DNA from 2 places in the Pseudomonas sp. BIGb0164 genome. Region 1 is predicted to be linked to the other one. Evidence: predicted binding sites of a transcription regulator. Region 1 holds the regulator's gene; the other holds the start of a gene.
What was found. Region 1 encodes FliA, which starts transcription of late flagellar genes. Its sites were predicted from a motif close to CTAAAGTTTNNNNNNNNNNNGCCGNTAA; they were not measured.

Region 2: a site for FliA is predicted at 3,738-3,765, ahead of M2394_RS30385 (methyl-accepting chemotaxis protein). Genes of this name have one in related genera too.

Annotation. Positions count from the first base shown of each region.
Region 1 is NZ_JANUEA010000007.1:396,110-403,006, forward strand. It holds gene M2394_RS20520 (chemotaxis protein CheA) at 1-612, opposite strand, end outside; gene M2394_RS20525 (protein phosphatase CheZ) at 624-1,412, opposite strand; gene M2394_RS20530 (chemotaxis response regulator CheY) at 1,431-1,805, opposite strand; gene fliA (RNA polymerase sigma factor FliA) at 1,973-2,713, opposite strand; gene fleN (flagellar synthesis regulator FleN) at 2,710-3,543, opposite strand; gene flhF (flagellar biosynthesis protein FlhF) at 3,650-4,966, opposite strand; gene flhA (flagellar biosynthesis protein FlhA) at 4,979-6,897, opposite strand, start outside.
Region 2 is NZ_JANUEA010000001.1:616,416-622,037, reverse strand. It holds gene M2394_RS02665 (MFS transporter) at 1-183, opposite strand, end outside; gene M2394_RS02660 (metalloregulator ArsR/SmtB family transcription factor) at 311-940, shown strand; gene M2394_RS02655 (DUF4238 domain-containing protein) at 1,024-1,974, shown strand; gene M2394_RS30385 (methyl-accepting chemotaxis protein) at 2,168-3,661, opposite strand; gene M2394_RS02645 (Lrp/AsnC family transcriptional regulator) at 3,790-4,275, opposite strand; gene M2394_RS02640 (histone deacetylase family protein) at 4,397-5,431, shown strand; gene M2394_RS02635 (amino acid permease) at 5,491-5,622, shown strand, end outside.

The DNA of each region.
Region 1 (6,897 bases):
TTTGCCGTGCAACTGGTCGAGCAGTGACTCGAACTCGGCGTCGGTGATGTCTTCGCTGGTCGGTGCCGCGACTTCAGCCGCCGGAGCAGCCGGGGCCTCAGCCTCGGCCTTGACGGCACTGAGGGAGTTGAGCAGCTGTTCGAACTCGCTGTCCGTCACATCCGGCTCGGCTTCCACCACAGGCTCGGGCGCCGCAGCCGCAACGGGTGCGGCCGAGGTGTCGGCAGGCTCTGCCAGGCGCGCCAGGGCTGCCAGCAGTTCCGGGGTGGCGGCAGTGATCGGTGCACGGTCGCGCACTTCGCTGAACATGCCGTTGACCGCATCCAGTGCTTCGAGAATCACGTCCATCAATTCCGAGTCAACGTGACGCTCACCCTTGCGCAGGATGTCGAACACGTTCTCGGCGATGTGGCAGCACTCCACCAGCTCATGGAGCTGGAGGAAGCCGGCGCCCCCTTTTACAGTGTGAAAACCGCGAAAAATTGCATTGAGCAGGTTCGCATCATCCGGTCGGCTTTCCAGCTCGACCAGTTGCTCGGACAACTGCTCTAAAATTTCGCCGGCCTCTACAAGGAAATCCTGAAGGATTTCTTCATCGGCGCCGAAGCTCATGTGGGTGCTCCTTAGAAGCCTAAACTGGATAACAGGTCATCAACATCATCTTGACCCGATACAACGTCTTCACGTTTATCGGCATGAATCTGCGGACCTTCACCCTTGGCGAGATGTTTTTGTGGATCTTTTTCCGAGAGGATCGCTGCGCGGTCATGTTCGATACCGGCAAAGCGGTCAACCTGGCCTGCCATAAGCACCAATTTGAGCAAGTTGCTTTCCACTTCGGTGACCAATTGGGTCACACGCTTGATCACCTGGCCGGTGAGGTCCTGGTAATCCTGGGCCAGCAGAATGTCGTTGAGGTTGCTGGAAACCGTGCGGTTTTCCTGCTCGCTGCGCGACAGAAAGCCGTCGACCCGACGCGCCAATTCACGAAACTCCTCCGCGCCCACTTCCCGACGCATGAAGCGGCCCCAGTCAACGCTGAGGGCCTGGGCTTCATTGGCCATGCCATTGACCAGGGGCGTGGCGTTCTCCACCAGGTCCATGGTGCGGTTGGCCGCCGCCTCGGTCAGCCTGACCACGTAGGACAGGCGTTCGGTGGCATCGGTGATTTGCGAAATCTCTTCGGCCTGGGGCATGTGCGGGTCAATCTGGAAATTGACGATCGCACTGTGCAGCTCGCGCGTGAGCTTGCCCACTTCCTGGTACAGGCCGCGGTCACGGGTCTGGTTGAGCTCATGGATTAACTGCACCGCGTCGCCGAACTGGCCTTTTTCAAGGCTGTCGACCAACTGGTGAGCATGCTTTTTCAGGGTCGACTCGAAGTCTCCCTGTGACGTTTCTTTATGCTCCATAGCTCCCCCGTGGCAGCATCAATGACCGATGCGTTCGAAGATTTTCTCGATCTTCTCTTTCAAGGCCAGCGCAGTGAATGGCTTGACCACGTAACCGTTCACCCCGGCTTGGGCGGCTTCGATGATCTGCTCACGCTTGGCTTCGGCGGTCACCATCAGCACAGGCAGGCTGCGCAGTTTTTCATCAGCACGCACGTGGCGCAGCAAATCGATACCGGTCATGCCCGGCATGTTCCAGTCGGTTACCAGAAAGTCGATGCTCCCGCTGTTGAGGATCGGAATCGCTGTAATGCCGTCATCCGCCTCGACCGTGTTTGTGAACCCAAGGTCACGCAACAGGTTTTTTATGATCCGCCGCATCGTTGAGAAGTCATCAACGATGAGGATTTTCATGTTCTTGTCCAATTCGACCTCCAAGCAGTCTTAAACGCGCCCAGCACCTGGACGCGCCATTTCAATCAACAGGCGTTACACAAAAAGGACTGCCCAGGGCACCACGGTACGAACCCGCGAAAGCGTTGGCTTTCACGGTAGCGTCTGCAGTGTCCCCACACTGCCTGTCAGCGCGCGCGCCACTCTCCCAATCGCCCCCGCAAGCGGGCTGCGCACTGGCTGTGCAGCTGGCTGACACGCGATTCGCTGACCCCCAGGACCTCACCGATTTCCTTGAGGTTCAGCTCTTCGTCGTAGTACAGCGCCAACACCAGTCGCTCACGCTCCGGCAAATTGGCGATCGCGTCCGCCAACGCACCCTGGAAGCGTTCATCTTCCAGGTCACGCGACGGCTCCAGATGTGCACTCGCGCCGTCCTCGTGCAGCCCTTCGTGTTCGCCGTCCTGCAACAGGTCGTCGAAACTGAACAGGCGGCTGCCCAAGGTATCGTTCAAAATCCCGTAGTAATCATCGAGACTCAATTGGAGTTCGGCCGCAACTTCATGATCTTTAGCGTCACGACCGGTTTTTGCTTCAATTGCGCGAATTGCATCACTGACCATGCGCGTATTGCGGTGCACCGAACGCGGTGCCCAATCGCCTTTGCGCACTTCATCGAGCATTGCGCCACGAATACGGATACCCGCATACGTCTCGAAACTTGCACCCTTGCTCGCGTCGTATTTGGTCGACACTTCGAGCAGGCCGATCATGCCGGCCTGGATCAGGTCTTCGACCTGGACGCTGGCCGGCAGGCGTGCCAGCAGGTGATAGGCGATACGCTTGACCAACGGCGCGTAGCGCTCGATCAACTCGCCCTGGCTGTCACGGGCAGACTTCTTGTACGCGTTGTAGCCAGTCGCTGTCATAGCACGGGTCCTGCGCTCGTCTGATGCACCAATCGCTCGACGAAAAACTCCAGATGCCCCCGTGGGTTGGCGGGCAACGGCCAGGTATCGACCTTCTGGGCAATGGCCTTGAACGCCAGTGCGCACTTCGAACGAGGGAACGCTTCATAGACCGCACGCTGCTTTTGCACGGCCTTGCGCACACACTCGTCATAAGGAACTGCGCCGACGTATTGTAAGGCGACATCGAGGAAGCGATCCGTGACCTTGGTCAACTTGGCGAACAGGTTTCGCCCTTCCTGCGGGCTTTGGGCCATGTTGGCCAGCACGCGGAAGCGGTTCATGCCGTAGTCACGGTTAAGCAGTTTGATCAGGGCGTAGGCGTCGGTGATCGAGGTGGGTTCGTCGCAGACCACCAGCAGCACTTCTTGCGCTGCGCGCACGAAGCTGACCACGGACTCGCCGATCCCGGCGGCGGTGTCGATCACCAGCACGTCGAGGTTGTCGCCGATATCGCTGAAGGCCTGGATCAGGCCGGCATGCTGCGCCGGGCTCAGGTGCACCATGCTCTGGGTGCCCGAGGCCGCCGGCACGATCCGAATGCCACCGGGGCCCTGGAGCAGCACATCGCGCAGCTCACAACGGCCTTCGATCACATCGGCGAGGGTGTGTTTGGGTGTCAGCCCCAGCAGAACGTCGACGTTCGCCAACCCCAGGTCAGCATCCAGCAGCATGACGCGACGGCCAAGCTCTGCCAGGGCCAGGGACAAATTCACTGACACGTTAGTTTTCCCGACGCCACCTTTGCCGCCGGTCACCGCGATCACCTGTACGGGATGCATGCTGCCCATTTTATTTCTTTACCTTGTCTTGCTTAGACGCAGGCTACATGGCTTGGCCGCGTGAATCGCTTGCAGACCATCGATGTAGATACATTTCACGGTGTTCATGCTGCCCTCAACCGACCCGTTTTGCCGGGTTGTGGTAAAGGTCAGCGAACATATCGGCCATCGCTTCCTCGCTAGGCTCTTCTTGCATTTGCACGCTGACTGCACGGCTGACCAGCTGATGACGGCGCGGCAGATGCAGATCATCCGGGATCCGCGGCCCGTCGGTCAGGTAGGCAACCGGCAATTCGTGGCTGATGGCCAGGCTCAACACCTCGCCCAGACTCGCCGTTTCATCGAGTTTAGTCAGGATGCAACCGGCCAGGCCGCAGCGCTTGTAGCTATGATACGCAGCGGTAAGAACCTGTTTCTGGCTAGTGGTTGCAAGCACCAGGTAATTCTTCGACTTGATGCCACGCCCGGCCAGGCTTTCCAGCTGCATGCGCAACGCCGGGTCGCTGGCTTGCAGGCCAGCGGTATCGATCAATACCACGCGCTTGCGCAGCAGTGGGTCGAGGGCGTTGGCCAGGGACTGGCCCGGGTCGACGTGGGTCACCGACACATTGAGGATACGCCCCAGGGTCTTGAGCTGCTCCTGGGCACCAATACGGTAGCTGTCCATGCTCACCAGCGCGATGTTCTGCGCGCCGTACTTGAGCACGTAACGCGCGGCCAGTTTGGCCAGGGTGGTGGTCTTGCCCATGCCGGCAGGGCCGACCATGGCGATCACACCGCCCTCTTCCAGGGGCTCGATTTCCGGGGTGACGATCATGCGCGCCAGGTGGGCCAGCAACATGCGCCAGGCCTGGCGAGGTTCTTCGACTTCGGCGGTCAGGGCCAGCAGGTCGCGGGACAACGGGCCGGACAAGCCGATACGTTGCAGGCGGCGCCACAGGTTGGCCTGTTGCGGCTTGCTGCCTTGCAACTGGGTCCAGGCCAGGGAGCCCAGCTGGACTTCCAGCAGCTCACGCAGGCCATTGAGTTCAAAACGCATCGAGTCAAACACACGCGGGTCGACTGCCGGCGCCGGGGCTGGCGCAGCAGGACGCGGTGGCTCTTTGAAGGTCGGCTCTACCAGCGGCTCGGCAGCGGTCAGCGGCAGGCCGGCGAACAGCTGGCGGTTGGTGGTGGCATCGCTGTCGCCACGCATGCTCAGCTCGGCCTGGGCCGAGACAATGCGCGAGGCGGTCTTGCGCAGCTCGTCTTCGAGTTCCATGTTCGGCACGCGCGGCGCCAGCGCCTGGGGGGTGTAATCCAGGGCAGCCGTCAGCTCGACACCACCGGCGATGCGGCGGTTTCCGATAATCGCGGCGTCGGCGCCCAGCTCATCACGAACCAGTTTCATGGCCTGACGCATATCGGCGGCGAAAAAACGCTTCACTTGCATAACCCACTACCCTCAGCCGTTGGGCCCTACTGTCGCGACGATAGTCACTTGCTTGTTGTCAGGAATTTCCTGATAAGCCAAAACGTGCAAATTCGGTACTGCCAGGCGCCCAAATCGCGACAACATCGCGCGGACGGGGCCGGCCACCAGCAGAATGATCGGCTGGCCTGCCATCTCCTGGCGCTGCGCGGCTTCGATCAACGAACGCTGCAGCTTCTCAGCCATGCTTGGCTCCAGCAGAACGCCCTCTTCCTGGCCTTGTCCTGCCTTCTGAATACTATTGAGCAATATTTGTTCCAACCTTGGTTCCAAGGTGATCACAGGCAGCTCGGAGTCAATCCCTACAATGCTTTGCACGATTGCACGCGACAATCCGACGCGCACTGCGGCCACCAGGGCGGCAGTATCTTGACTCTTGGCGGCATTGTTGGCGATGGCCTCGGCAATGCTGCGGATATCGCGCACCGGCACCTGTTCGGCCAGCAGCGCCTGCAGCACCTTGAGCAATTGCGACAGCGACAGCACACCCGGCACCAGCTCTTCGGCGAGTTTTGGCGAGGCTTTGCCCAGCAACCCCATCAATTGCTGGACTTCTTCGTGGCCGATCAGTTCGTGGGAGTGCTTGTAGAGGATCTGGTTGAGGTGGGTCGCGACCACCGTGCTGGCGTCTACCACGGTATAACCGAGGGACTGGGCCTGGCTGCGCTGGCTGACTTCGATCCACACCGCGTCAAGGCCAAAAGCCGGATCTTTGGCGGTGATGCCGTTGAGCGAACCGAACACCTGGCCGGGGTTGATCGCCAACTCGCGGTCCGGGTAGATCTCCGCTTCGGCGAGGATCACCCCCATCAGGGTCAAGCGGTAGGCGCTGGGGGCCAGGTCGAGGTTGTCGCGGATGTGCACGGTGGGCATCAAAAAGCCCAGGTCTTGCGACAGCTTCTTGCGCACGCCCTTGATCCGCGCAAGCAGTTGGCCGCCCTGATTGCGGTCCACCAGCGGAATCAGGCGGTAGCCCACTTCCAGGCCGATCATGTCGATCGGGGTCACGTCATCCCAGCCCAACTCTTTGGTTTCCTGGGCGCGGGCCGGGGAAGGCAGCAAATCCTGCTGACGGGCGATTTCCTGCTGGGCCAGCACCTTGACCTGGTTTTGCTTGCGCCAGAACAGGTAAGCACCACCAGCGGCCATGGCCGCCATGCTGAGAAACGACACGTGGGGCATGCCCGGCACGATGCCCATGATCGCCATGATGCCGGCCGCCACGGCCAACGCCTTGGGGGAGGCGAACATCTGGCGGCTGATCTGCTTGCCCATGTCTTCGGAGCCCGAAGCACGGGTCACCATGATCGCCGCTGCTGTGGATAACAACAGTGATGGCAATTGCGCCACTAAACCGTCACCGATGGTCAGCAAGGCGTACACCTTGCCCGCATCGCCGAAGGTCATGCCGTGCTGGAAGATGCCGACCGCCATACCGCCGATCAGGTTGATGAACAGAATCAACAGGCCGGCAATGGCGTCCCCGCGTACGAATTTGCTGGCACCGTCCATCGAACCGTAGAACTCGGCCTCTTGGGCCACTTCCAGGCGGCGGGCCTTGGCTTGGTTCTGATCGATCAGGCCGGCGTTGAGGTCGGCGTCGATGGCCATCTGTTTGCCGGGCATGGCGTCGAGGGTAAACCGCGCGCTCACCTCGGAGATCCGCCCGGCACCCTTGGTGACCACCACGAAGTTGATGATCATGAGGATCGCGAACACCACGATACCGACCACGTAGTTGCCGCCGATCACCACCTCACCGAAGGCCTGGATCACCTTACCGGCGGCGGCGTGGCCGTCCTGGCCGTGCAGCATGACCACCCGGGTGGACGCCACGTTCAACGCCAGGCGCAGCAGGGTCGCTACCAGCAGGATGGTCGGGAAGACCGCAA
Region 2 (5,622 bases), on a different contig from region 1:
ATACAGCGTGGTGCTCCAGGCATACAGCTCCAGCCCGCCGATTTCGGCCACCACCGAGGGCAAAATGGTGGTGGCGATATAGGTATTGGTGGCGTAGAGGGCAATGCCGCCGGAGAGGGCGAGGGAACGGGCCGCGTTCCTGCCGAGGAGCAATTCGCCCCAACTGCTGTTCTGGGTGTCCATCCACAATTCCTTGTCATACGGGCGCTGAAAAGCCCCGATGGTTTGCATGAGCGACAGGCTTGGGTTAATTTGCCAAGCAATTGCTTTGAATATTGCGGCGGGGCTAAATATTTTGTCAAGAAATGACTTGGAAAATTCATCGGCGTCTGCGGCAGACCGTGTATTGCACCTGCTCAAGACCCGTGGCCCGCAGCTGGCCGCCGATGCGGGCGTATTTCTAGGCACCAGCGGGGAGGCTGCGCGCCAGCAACTGGTGAAACTGGCGGCCAGCGGCCTGGTGCAAGCCACCTCCGAAGTGCGAGGGGTGGGACGCCCGACCCAAGTGTGGCAACTCACGGCCCAGGGGCATGCACGCTTTCCGGACACCCATTCGGACCTGACCCTGCAACTGCTGCAGACCGTGCGAGAAACCTTTGGCGAGGCTGCCATCGATCGCCTGATCGACGTGCGCGAGCGTCAGACCCAGGCCCTGTACGAGCAAGAGATGGAAGGGTTGACGGACCTGAAGGCACGGGTCGAACGGCTGGCCACGCTGCGAACCCGTGAAGGCTATATGGCCGAATGGAGCGAACAACCCGATGGCGCCTTGATCCTGGTGGAAAACCACTGCCCGATCTGTGCAGCGGCCACGGCATGCCAGGGCTTTTGCCGGGCGGAGTTGCAGGTGTTCGAGCAGGTGTTGCAAGCCAAAGTGGAGCGGGTGGAACACATTCAACTGGGGGCGAGGCGGTGTGCTTATCGGGTATGCCCGGCCTGAGTGCTCTGTGGCACGTTAATGGTGTTTCTCCAGTAGCCGTGACATCATTGGGCCATTACTTGGCCTAGGATACGTTAGTACTCATGGAAGAAAAAATTCGTCAACACTATGTCAGCAGATTTTATCTCGATAGCTGGGCTACCCAAGATTCGAATGGTGATTCATGGATCTGGGTCCACAACAAAAAAGATAAAAACACTTATAAAACAGCTAACTTAAAGAAGGTTGCCCAGCAGAATAGGTTTTATCGGGTTGAGATTGATGAAGTTGTCTGGGGGATGTTGAGTTACTACTTCGCTCCTTTGCAAGGTGAGCCGTTTGTGGCTGAGATGTTACACAAAATAAACCAGTTGCGTTTGGTGAATGCTTATAGAGTTTCCGGGCTTGAAAGGCACGAGAAGTTGGCGCCTCTGGAAACAAACTTTCTCGAGGATATGTATTCCGCATTGGAAAGTGAGTTTGCATATACCGTTGCTGCAATGAGTGCTAGGCCTGAAAATATGAATGTCGCAGTTGAAGAAGATGCTGAAAGACATCACGACAACTTGTTAAAGTTGATAGCGAGTCAATATTTTCGTACGCGACGCGCCCGAAAGGCAGTTATAGATCTAACGAAAGATATGTATCTGGAAAGCGTGAATGGGACGGAAAAGCTCACGCCTGTTCAGGTAGAAACTGTGACCAAGGTTATTCTTTTTGTTGAGTCGATTAGGCTCGCAAATAATTTTATTAGAACTGGTTTTACGCTTTCGCTGGATCACAATGCAAGTGATCTGGATCTTGTGACCAGCAGCAATCCGGTGTGGGGGAATGTGGAGGATCGAGAAGAAAAAGAAGATGTAAGCTCCTTTAAGGCGGTTATGCCCCTTGCGCCAAAAGTGAATCTGCGCCTTTTTAAGTCGGACAATACTGACAGTGTTTTTCAGTTTAATAGTATTGATCGGGACGTAGTGTATCGGCAGAACAAGCTGATCGCGGAAGCTTCCGACCTGGATGTCTATGCGACTACGAAACAGCAACTAAATATGTTCTAGCTTTCGTGGCTTGCACCGATGAGGCACCGCCCACTTAGGCGGTGACTCATAGTTGTTTGTCGTAGGTTTTCATTTAGTGCTTGTTGCATCCTCGCCATACCTGCAGATTTGGCTGTGGTGGGGGCCTGCTACCCGCTAGGGAGCAATGCTTATGGAAATGAGATCGGTATTGAAGAAAATGCTTCGGAACTGTTCACTGATGAAACCTCCGCCCCAACGCATCCAGCCGCACCGCAATCACCGGCAACTGCTCACTGCTCCTCGCCAGCATTTCCACATCGTCCGCCGTGCTCTGCGCAATCCCCTGCACCGCCTGCAACCGCCCAACAATTTCCATGTTGGCTGACGTCTGCTCCCGCGTCGTACTCACAATCCGCCCGTTCAACTGATCGATATGCGCGATGTCATTGCCCACGGCCTGCAGCATATCCACCGCGACCTGGCTGTCTTCCACGCACCGTTCCACCCCTTGGCGGCTGTCGTGCATGGCTTCCACGGCTTGGCGGCTGCCGTGTTGCAAGCCTTCGATGATGGTCTTGATTTCCTGGGTGGAGACGGCGGTGCGTTGCGCCAGGCTGCGCACTTCGTCGGCGACCACGGCAAAGCCGCGGCCTTGTTCGCCAGCGCGGGCAGCTTCGATGGCGGCGTTGAGGGCGAGGAGGTTGGTCTGGTTGGCGATGCTGCTGATCACTTCGAGCACGGTGCCGATCTGTTCGGCTTGCACCGCCAGGCCTTGCACGGTTTGGTGGGTGCCGTTGAGGCGGGAGGCCAATTGGGTGATTTCGTGCTGCGCGCGGCCGACACTTTGCTGGCCGCGCACGATTTGCTGGCTGGCCTTGCCCGCGTGTTCGACGGCTTGTTCGACGTGCACGGCGATGTGGCCCATGGCGTCTTCCATGCGCTGCATCGAGCCGGTCATCTGGGTGATTTCCGCCAGTTGGTGCCGCGCACCTTTTTCCAGGGTGCCGCTGGCGCTGGCGAGTTCCTGGCCCAGCTGGCCGAGGCCGTGGGAGTCGCGGGTGACGCCATCGATCAGGTGGGTGATCTGCTGCAGGAAGTGATCAAAGCGCTTGGCCAAAGACACATGCACCTTGCCTTCGCCCTGGCTGGCCTGCGAGGTGAATTGAGAGGTGACGGCCAGCATTTTTTCGAGCATTTCCTGGCTCTCGACCGCTTCGGCCTGGCTGTGCACGGCGAGGTAGAGCAGGGCGACGGTTTCCATCACCACGTAGAACGCATGCACGAATACCATGCCCCAACCGCCGTGATGATCCATCACAAACACCGGAAAACCCTGATGCTGCAAGGCATGGAACACCACGTGGTGCACCGCGATGGTGAGGGCGGCCACCAGGATCGGCAGCCAGTCGCGGTAAAACGTGAGCACGGCGAGCAAGGCGAAGATGCCGAAGTGGGATTCGATCACGCCCTGGGCCTGGTTGATGTGCAGGGCGGCCATAACCATCAGGCCTGCGCCGAGTGCGCAGCGCATCACGCGGGTGCCTGAAAGGGCACGGTAAAGCGCGGTCAGTACAACAGCGGTGCCGCCGCCGATGACCACCGCTTGCAGCAAGGTGTCGTGCCAGAACGCCAGGCCCACGGAGAACACAAACATCAGCCAGATCAACGCCAGCATGATGCGGTCGGCCTTGCGGTAATGCTCGAGAAAACGCGTACGGACAGGCATTCAGGCTTGCTCCATGTAATCGTAAGAGGATCTGGCGTGCGCGGAGCGAGTGTTCGGATTCAATACTGCCAGTCAGTTATCGGCCTGGTCGGGCAGGACTTTAAACGGGCCTGGAGCCGTTCTGAGCCTCACCGCCCAATCGCCACCCGACTCGTCGCCTTCACTTCCTTCAACGCCAGGCTCGACTGGATCGACGCAATCCCCAGCTGTCGGCGCAGCACGTTCTCGACAAATTCGCTGTAGCTGTCCAGGTCCTCGGCCAGCACCTGTAACAGGTAATCCGCATCGCCGGTGATCTTGTGGCACGCCAGCACCTGGGGCAGCTCGCGCATCACCGCCTCGAACGCGTCCGGTGCCTGGTCGGCGTGGATGGCGAAGCGCACGTGTACGAAGGCCAGGATGTTCAGCCCGAGCAGCTTGCGATCGAGGTTGGCCTGGTAGTCCTTGATCACGCCTTCTTCTTCCAGGCGCTTGCGTCGACGCCAGCACGGCGTGAGGCTCAGTGACAGGCGCTCGCTGAGCTGGGCATTGGAAATGCTGGCGTCTGCCTGCAGCAGGGCGAGGATGGCGAGATCGGTGTCATCAAGAGCGACCTGGCTGGTTTTATTTTTCATATATCGACGCCTTAAGGGTAAAAAACACCGAATAACCTAACATCGAGGGAAGTAAAAGCAAAGAAAGCCCCGCCCCGCCAGAACAAAATAGACCCTGTCTTTTACTGGCGGAACCTCAGCAATGTTGACTGTTTTTAGTGATGACCACCGTTTGCACCATGGCACCGAATTGAAAGATGGCGTGCTCAAACCCTCGTTCGAACAACCGAGCCGTGCGGACACGGTGCGTGACCGGGTGCAACGGGTGGGGCTGGGCGAGATCATCGTGCCGCGCACCTTCGACCGTGCCTGCTATGTCAATGCCCACAGCGAGCGCTATGTGACCTTCCTCGAAACCGCCTGGGCCGAATGGACCGCCATCGGCCGCAGCCACGACGCGCTGCCGTTGGTGTGGCCGGTGCGTGACCTGGCCAACCAGCAGGTGCCGGAGTTCATCGATGGCAAGCTGGGCTTCTTCGCCATGGACGCCGGCTCGCCGATCACCCGCACCACCTGGAACGCGGTCAAGACCAGCGCGGACATCGCACTGACCGGCCTGGCGTTGATCGATGAAGGCCAGCACAGCGCCTTTGCCCTGTGCCGTCCACCGGGTCACCATGCGGCGCGCGAATACATGGGCGGTTATTGCTACCTCAACAACGCTGCGATTGCCGCGCAACAGGCCATCACCCAGGGCGCCCGGCGCGTGGCGGTGCTGGATGTGGACTTCCACCATGGCAACGGCACGCAGAACATTTTCTATGACCGCCCCGATGTGATGTTCATCTCGCTGCACGGTGAGCCGAGCGTGTCCTATCCGTACTTCTCCGGCCATGCCCACGAGCGCGGTGCCGGGGCGGGAGAGGGCTTCAACCTCAATTACCCGTTGCCGAAAAACACCGACTGGGCCGGCTACCAAATCGCCTTGCTCGACGCCTGTCGGCAATTGAAAAACTTCGCCCCCGAGGTGCTGGTGATTTCCCTGGGCGTCGACACCTTCAAGGACGACCCCATCAGCCACTTCCTGCTCGACAGCCCGGACTTCATTGGCATGGGCGAACTCATCGCCGGGGTCGGCGTGCCGACGCTGTTCGTGATGGAGGGCGGCTACATGGTCGATGAGATCGGCATCAACGCCGTCAATGTGCTGCATGGCTTCGAAAACAAGAGCGCCTGAGCGCCACCGTTCAATCCTTTTTTCTGCCAAAACTCAAAAACATAACAAGAGGTTTTGTGATGAAAACAACCACGCCCGGGCTTGCCGAAAAGCCTGCGTTGCAACGCACTTTGAGTAACCGCCACATCCAGCTGATGGCCATGGGCGGTGCGATCGGCACCGGTCTGTTCATGGGCTCGGGCAAGATCATT